2 regions of the Anaerosinus sp. genome follow, and region 2 is predicted to be linked to the other one. Evidence: a T-box and tRNA genes for the amino acid it is inferred to sense, from the RefSeq annotation. Region 2 holds a T-box; the other holds one or more tRNA genes.

Region 1 (4,433 bases), on a different contig from region 2:
GTATCCACAATTAGAATTGTATTCCTTTTTTTTAAATTCGTCAATATTAAAATGCAATAAAAACATCTTGACTAAAATCATCAAAAACAACTTCTATGTCCCATTTTTGTTTTTCTTTTTCTGCTTGTAAATACTTAGCTACTACTTCTACTACGGGTATTTCTGTTGCAAAATGACCTGCATCAAGAATACAAATTCCAGCATCTAGTCCTCTTTGTGCATCGTGATATTTTAAATCGCCAGTCACAAATAAATCTGCGCCCGCATAGGCAGCTTTGCCAATAAATTCAGCGCCACTGCCACTACATATTGCAACCTTTTGAATCGTCGCATTCATATCACCAACAAAACGTACATGCTCAGCTTTTAGCGACGCCTTTGCTCTTTGGATAAAATCAAGAACTTTCAAGGGTTTTTCAAGCTTTCCAATTCTCCCTAGACCAAATGCTTCTCCTGATTGTTTTACCGAATATAAATCATAGGCAACCTCTTCATACGGATGTACTTTCATCATTGCTTTAACAACTCGAGGAGCAATTTTTTCCGGCATAATCGTTTCTAAGCGAACTTCTTTTACATATTCCAACTTCCCCTGTTTACCTATAAAAGGAGTTGTCCCTGGCAGAGGCATAAAAGTACCTTGTCCCTTTACCTGAAATGTACAATTACTATAATTTCCAATATGCCCAGCACCTGCTTTTACAATTGCCATTTGTACAACACTTACATAATCTTCCGGAATAAATACAACAAGTTTTACTAAAGCTTCCGAATCAGTGATTGACAGAGGTTTTGTATCTTTTAGTGATAATTTTTCTGCCAATACGTCATTTACTCCATGATTTGCAATATCTAAATTTGTATGCGCCGAAAAGATAACAATTTCATTTTTTATTATTTTTTCAATTAATCGTCCTTGTGGCAAATCCATCCGTAAGTTTTTCATTGCTTTAAAAATAAATGGATGATGAGAAATGATACAATCAACCTTTTGCTCTATTGAACGTTTAATAACAGCCTCACTTACATCCAAACATACCATAATCTTTTGAATGTCTCTACTTGGACTGCCAATCATAAGTCCAACATTATCCCAACTTTCCGCTAGATGACGTGGTGCAATTTTCTCCATTACATCCATCATTACTTGGCATTTTATAGACATTTTAATCGCTCCTCTAGTGATTTCACTTTATTTCGTTCAATTTTGTATTTCTCAGATTGTTTAGCATCTTCACTCTTTTCCATTGCCATTAAAATACGCTTACTTTGCATTAAAAGATTTTGTATGTGATTCTTTAATAAAGGATGTCGTTTCTTCCATAATATCGTACCGATATCACTAAGACTTTCATCTCTCCATGCATCTTGTCCTGGCTTTGCCAAAATTATTTCATATAATCTGCCTTCATCAATGACTAAATCTTCATCTTCAATACGCCATCCATTATTCCACAACCAATTTCTTAAACTACTTGTTGCATTTTGTGGCTGTAAAGCCATGCCTTTTACACTAGCTAAAACCTCTGGCTTTGCAGACAAAATTTCCACCATAGTAGTTCCACCCATACCAGCAATTGTTAAAAAAGTAGCTTCATTAGGTTTTAAAACACGAATGCCATCACCCAGTCTTACTTCTATTTTATCTTCTAGTAAATAGTTTTTCACTGCTTGTTTAGCAGCCTGATAAGGTCCCGTATGGACATCACAGGCAAAAGCTTTCGAAACGATGTTTTCTTCAACTAAATAAATCGGTAAATAAGCATGATCTGTTCCTATATCAGCAATAACGCAGTTTTTTTCCACAAAATTCGCAACTGCCATTAAACGATTTCCTAATTTCATCTTTCATCCCCCAAACGGTGATATACTAAAAAATGCAAAGCCCAAAAGCTTTGCATTATCAATTCAAACATGGTGGGCGATAACAGGATCGAACTGCTGACATCCTGCTTGTAAGGCAGGCGCTCTCCCAGCTGAGCTAATCGCCCATATAGAATTTTAACCGATACCATTTTCACTCAAAATGGTGGGCCCACCTGGGATCGAACCAGGGACCAACCGGTTATGAGCCGGTTGCTCTACCGCTGAGCTATAGGCCCAAAAAATTGGCTCCTTGAGTAGGACTCGAACCTACGACCGATCGGTTAACAGCCGATTGCTCTACCAACTGAGCTATCAAGGAATGTTGCCAACAAGAAATATTATACATAAACGAAAATATCTTGTCAAGCATCTAGCCATATACTTAGCAACTTTTTACTAAGTATATTTATTCTAAGAAATCTTTTAATTTCTTACTTCTACTTGGATGACGTAACTTTCTTAAAGCTTTCGCTTCAATCTGACGAATACGTTCACGAGTTACCCCAAAATTCTGCCCAACCTCTTCAAGTGTTCTAGCTCTTCCATCATCTAATCCAAAACGTAACCGAAGAACTTTTTCTTCCCTTGGCGTAAGAGTTTCTAGCACTTCTTCTAATTGTTCTTTTAGTAGCATAAAGGAAGCAGCTTCAGCCGGTGCTGGTGCATCTTGGTCCTCAATAAAGTCACCTAAATGAGAATCTTCTTCTTCGCCAATTGGCGTTTCTAATGAAACTGGTTCTTGAGCAATTTTCATGATTTCACGTACTCGCTCTACAGCTATTCCCATCTGTTTAGCAATTTCCTCAGGCAATGGTTCTCTACCAAGTTCCTGTAAAAGCTGACGCGATACACGAATTAATTTATTAATTGTTTCTACCATGTGTACAGGAATACGAATCGTTCTTGCCTGGTCAGCAATCGCGCGCGTAATTGCTTGACGAATCCACCATGTTGCATACGTACTAAATTTATATCCTTTATTATAATCAAATTTCTCAACGGCTTTAATTAAACCAAGATTTCCTTCTTGAATTAAATCCAAAAATAGCATTCCACGTCCAACATAACGTTTTGCGATACTTACTACTAGACGCAAATTTGCCTCTGCTAAACGTCGTTTTGCCTCCTCATCGCCTTCTTCCATGCGCTTCGCCAAACGAATTTCTTCTTCTGCAGTTAAAAGAGGTACTCTACCGATTTCTTTCAGATACATTCTTACTGGATCATCTATACTAATACCTTCTGGAATACTTAAATCAATATCTGTATCATCATTTCCATGATCATCTAAGTTTACGTCATCATTATCATCAAGTCTTTCCGAATCATGTCCTTCATCAACAATCTCAATCCCTTTACTCGAAAAAACCTCATACATATCATCAATTTCATCTGGAGATAAATCTTCACTTTGAAGTGCATCCATAATTTCACTATAAGTTAACACTCCGCCATGTTTTTTCCCTTTCGCAAGTAACTTCTCCACAACTTCATTATTTACATGCGCCGATGATGCCGTTTTCTTATCTGCCATTTAAATCCCTCCTTTCACTGCAAATATAGAATTCTTCATTGTATTCATAAATCTATCTACCCCATCAATCATACATCTTATTAATCTCATATTTTATTCGTTGACTTTCCGCCAATTCCTGCAAAAAGCCTTCATCCCCCATACGTTCTAATTGATCTGCTCGTAATCTATGCTTTTCATACAAATCCTTTAAATGTGCTAAATGAATTGACTTAATACAATCATCTACTAACTGTACATTGTCACTATCCTCGAATTCATTTAGCAAACAACGAGATAACTCATTATTTGCAGAATCGCTCAAATTTAACGATATCCCAATATCAGAAGTACTTTGACCCTTTTTATGAACATCTGATAAAAATTGCATAATCTCTCTATGATCTTTATTCTTAAATTCATCTATTTGCAATTGAGCTTCTACATAAGGTATTATATTGTTATCTTCCCATAATAAGCGTATGATATGACGCTCCGCACCTAATGCAGCACTATCAACACGTTGCACAATAGTATTCATTTCTATAGCTTGCCCTTTTTTTACATTATTATCCTGTTTATTTTTTTGTAGATATTTTTGAATTTCACTTCTGACTGCACTTTCATCAATACCTAAAGTTTGCGAGATTTTAGCAATATAAGCATTTACTTCAACTGCATTATCCGTTTCTGCTAAAACTGGAACTACATCTGCAACTACGGAAACTTTACCATCCAAAGTCGTATAATCATAATCACGTAAAGCTTTATCTACTTGATAATCTAACAATGGTAAAGCATGATCTGCCAGTTTTCTAAATGCTTCGGCACCATGTTTACGAATAAATTCATCGGGATCTTTTCCATCAGGAATTGATATAACACTTACCTCAGCACCAAGATTGCGTACAATAGACAAAGCACGTACTGTAGCATTTTGTCCTGCTGCATCACTATCATATGCAAACAGAATTTTTTCTGCATATCTTAACAATCTCTTTGCTTGCTGTTTTGTAAAAGCAGTACCTAATGATGCAACGACATTTTTTATTCC
Region 2 (4,433 bases):
AGTTTTTTAGATAAAGTGTGTGGAAAATTAGGTCTTATGGATACGGTGGATACTGATGAGGAATTTAAGGAATCTCCATTACCTACTGAAAATGTCAATGAGACGAAATCCAAAAAGGCAGCAGGAACTAGTTCAACCGCAACTTCCTTTAGCAATGTAATCAATATGCCAAAAGCTAATATCACTGCGGTGAAACCATCGGTAAAAGTAATTGTAGTAGAGCCGTTTTCCTTTGATGATGCACAACATATTGCAGATCATTTAAAAAACCATAAACCGGTTGTGGTTAATTTTGAGAATACAGATCAAGAAGTAGCTAGGCGTATGATTGACTTTATTAGTGGAACAGTTTATGCGTTAGCAGGAACGATTAAAAAGGTTGGAAACAATATCTTTTTATGTACTCCAAGTAATGTTGATGTAGCTTATACCCCTAAGAATGAAGAAGAATCTGAGTTAGTTATGCCTTGGTTAAATAAATAGGAGGAAGCAATTTGGATAATTTAAAGATTGGATTTATTGGTGGCGGGGCAATTGCTGAAGCTATTTTAAGTGGGATAATCAAAGCAGGATTAGTTCCTGCAAGAAATATTAATGTAGCTGAGATTATTGAATCACGTCGAGCATATTTACAAACTACATATAATATTGAAGCTCAAGGTGAAGGAAATATTGTTGGAAGTAGTGTAGATGTTTTATTTTTAACAGTGAAGCCACAAGTTGTTCATGGTATTTTAAAGTCTATTTATAAAAGTGTAAAAAAGGACACCTTAATTATCTCTGTTGTTGCTGGATTGACTTTAGAATCCTTACAAAGATATTTTTCAGAACAACCCGTAATTCGCGTCATGCCTAATACGCCAGTAGCAGTAGGAGAAGGAATGGCGGCAATTGCAATGGGACAATATGCGACAGAAGACGATAAAAAAATTGCATTAGAAATCTTTGATTCAGTTGGTAAGGCAGTTGTTTTAAGTGAGAGTGCCATGGACGCAGTAACGGGATTGTCAGGTAGTGGTCCGGGATATGCTTTTGTTATTATTGATGCTTTAGCTGATGCTGGAGTAAAGATGGGATTAACTCGAGATGTATCAATTACACTTGCTGCTCAAACGATGTTGGGGGCAGCGAAAATGGTTTTGGAGACAGGCAAACATCCGGCTGAGCTTCGTGATATGGTCACTTCTCCAGGAGGAACAACTATTGCAGGAATTTACGAATTAGAAAAAAGTGCTGTAAGAAGTGCTTTAATTGATGCGGTTGAATCTGCAACGAATAAATCTAAATCAATGGGGAAAAAGAATGGCTGATCGTGAAAAAATATTGAGATATTATCGTGGAACTGAAGGAGCGGAAATTGCGGCTAGATTACTTGATATTGCAGAGCTTGTGTCTAAAAATCGCAAGTATAAGGTGAGTGAATTTTTAGACCCGTATGGCTATACAATTGCTGAGACGATTGCCGCGTCTTACGATAATATAGAAATTAATAGTTCTGGGGGGTACTATGGAGCTGAGCGGCAGCGGGTTTCCTTTAAACATAAAGATTTTCTTGGCAATGAGGATTTTGCGATAAAGGTAATCAAAGCGACTTGGAATGATAAGTATTATCATATTTCGCATAGGGATATCCTCGGCTCTTTAATTGGCCTTGGTATCGAAAGAAATGTCCTTGGTGATCTATTAGTGAAAAGTGATCATTGCAAAATATTATTAGATAGCACCATTTATGAATATGTTATGCAGAATTTTATTCAAATTGGAGCGGCAAGTATTAGTGTAGAAGAATGTGATTTAAGTGAAATTGAACCTAAAGAAGAGCGGTGTAAAGAGATTAGGGCAACTGTAGCATCGCTTCGACTTGATTCAGTTGCTGCAGCAGGTTTTAGTTCATCACGTAGTAAAATTGTTGCGGATATTGCAACAGAAAAAGTAAAACTAAATTGGCAATCAATCAAAGGCGCTTCACAGACAATAAAAGTTGGGGATATTATCTCAATGCGTGGGCGAGGCAGAGTTGAAGTAGAGGAAATCCGTGGACAAACTAAAAAAGGTAGAATTAGTATTGTATTAAAAAGATACATATAAAGTGATATTTGAGGAGGAGTATGCATGCTTACACCATTAGATATTCATAATAAAGAATTCAAAAGAAGTTTTCGCGGTTATAATGAAGATGAGATTGATGAGTTTTTAGATAGGGTTGTTAAAGATTATGAGCAACTATATCGTGAAAATGTTGACTTAAAGGATTCTATTGATAAACTTAAAACTAAAGTTGAACATTTTCAGCATTTGGAAAATACTTTACATAATACTTTAGTTGTAGCTCAGGAAACTGCAGAAGAAGTGAAATTAAATGCGAAAAAAGAAGCAGAGCTCATTATAAAAGAAGCAAAGGCTACAGGACAGCGTTTGCTTGATGAAGCAAATCTAAAAGTAAAAGAAAAAATGACTGAATATGAAGAAATAAACCAGAGATCACAGCTTTATCGAACAAGAATGCGTACATTGGTTTTGACTCAATTAGAGCTATTAAAAGATTCTGATGAGGCAGAGGAAGAATAATTTAATAAAGAATTTGACTACGAGATATTAATTTTGTATAATATCTCGTAGTTAGTTGTTCATTATATGTTAAATAGTTATGATAGAGAGAGTAATTAGCAATCATTTTTTTCAGCGAGTCGGGAAATGGTGGGAGCTCGATAGAAGTTGTTAATGAAGATCACTCTTGAACTGCGGATTGAACGTAAAGTAGATTGCGCCGAATGACGAACGTTATAACGTCAAAAGTGGCTTTTTATGAGATAAGTCATTAGGGTGGTACCACGGGAATAACCTCTCGTCCCTTTTTGGGGATGGAGAGGTTTTTTTATTTTACTTACTTTTGGAGGGAAATATTTTGGATTATAGTAAAACTTTAAATTTACCAGATACTGAATTTCCGATGCGCGGTAATTTGCCACAAAGAGAACCGGAAATGTTAAAACATTGGGAAGAAATAAATATTTATCAAAAACGACGTCAGCAAGCATCAGGCAAGCCACAATTTATTTTACATGATGGGCCTCCATATGCGAATGGAAATATTCATATGGGACATGCTTTAAATAAAGTATTAAAAGATATTATTATGAAGTATAAATCATTGCAGGGCTTTGATACCCCGTATGTTCCAGGCTGGGATACACATGGATTGCCAATTGAACACGCAGCAATAAAAATCTTAGGGTTAAATCGACATGAATTAGATGCACTAGCTTTACGCAAAGAGTGTAAAGATTATGCGTTAAAATATGTTGATATTCAAAGAGAGGATTTCAAACGCTTAGGAGTTCAGGCCGATTGGGACCATCCTTATGTGACTTTGCAACCAGAATACGAAGCAAAGCAAATTGAAGTATTTGGTGAAATGGCGAAAAAAGGCCATATTTATAAAGGGCTTAAAACTGTTTATTGGTGTACCTCTTGTGAAACGGCTTTAGCAGAGGCTGAAATTGAATATGCAGAGAAAAAATCTCATGCAATTTTTGTAAAATTCCCTTTAATTGATGCGAAGAATAATTTACCGAGTGGCGTGGATGCAAGTAAGGTTTATGCTGTTATTTGGACAACGACACCTTGGACGTTACCTGCCAATGTTGCAATTGCAGTTAGTCCAGAATTTGAATATTCTTGGGTGCAAGTAAACGAAGAAGTTTATTTAATGGCTTCTGGTCTAATTGAAAGTGTAATGAAACAGTGCAAAATTGAAGATGAATATAAGGTTTTAGCGAAGATAAAAGGTGCAGATTTAGCCGGAATGGTGTTTGCTCATCCATTCATTGACAGACAATCTCCGGTTGTAACTGCCGACTATGTAACATTAGAACAAGGTAGCGGATGTGTTCATACAGCACCGGGACATGGGCAAGATGACTTTGAAACGGGAATGAGATGTAAATTACCGATTATCAGCCCTGTAGATGCTAGTGGTAAATTTACAAGTGAGGCTGGGAAATATGAAGGTATGCTTGTTCATGATGCAAATGTACCAATTATTAAGGATTTAGCTGCATCGGGAAAATTACTTGGCAATGGTTCCATTCGTCACCAATATGCACATTGTTGGCGTTGTAAAAATCCAATCATTTATCGTGCTACTGAACAATGGTTTGCCTCTGTTGATGGGTTTAGGGACGCGGCTTTAAAAGCAATTGAAGATGTAAAATGGATTCCTGCCTGGGGTGAAAATCGAATTCATAATATGGTGGCAGATCGTCATGATTGGTGCATTTCACGTCAACGTGTTTGGGGGATGCCGATTCCAATTATGTATTGCAAAAAATGTAATGAACATATTATTAATGATGATACAATTCATGCAATAAAAGACTTATTTAAAAAAGAAGGATCTAATGCATGGTGGGCGAAAACTGCAGAAGAAATTT

Evidence for each region. A T-box is a leader RNA that pairs with one kind of tRNA and senses whether it is charged. The one in region 2 lies ahead of ileS (isoleucine--tRNA ligase), so its partner is inferred to be a tRNA-Ile.
Region 1: it encodes a tRNA-Ile, which carries the amino acid that the T-box ahead of ileS (isoleucine--tRNA ligase) is inferred to sense. The anticodon was not compared.

Annotation. Positions count from the first base shown of each region.
Region 1 is NZ_CBDNNH010000002.1:171,575-176,007, reverse strand. Features, by position in the region: gene ACWZFG_RS01155 (Nif3-like dinuclear metal center hexameric protein) at 47-1,165, opposite strand; gene ACWZFG_RS01150 (tRNA (adenine(22)-N(1))-methyltransferase) at 1,156-1,845, opposite strand; tRNA gene ACWZFG_RS01145 (tRNA-Val) at 1,916-1,991, opposite strand; tRNA gene ACWZFG_RS01140 (tRNA-Ile) at 2,028-2,102, opposite strand; tRNA gene ACWZFG_RS01135 (tRNA-Asn) at 2,110-2,185, opposite strand; gene rpoD (RNA polymerase sigma factor RpoD) at 2,273-3,400, opposite strand; gene dnaG (DNA primase) at 3,465-4,433, opposite strand, start outside.
Region 2 is NZ_CBDNNH010000004.1:98,456-102,888, reverse strand. Features, by position in the region: gene ACWZFG_RS03750 (cell division protein SepF) at 1-483, shown strand, start outside; gene proC (pyrroline-5-carboxylate reductase) at 495-1,310, shown strand; gene ACWZFG_RS03740 (YlmH family RNA-binding protein) at 1,303-2,088, shown strand; gene ACWZFG_RS03735 (DivIVA domain-containing protein) at 2,113-2,568, shown strand; T-box leader at 2,639-2,856, shown strand; gene ileS (isoleucine--tRNA ligase) at 2,906-4,433, shown strand, end outside.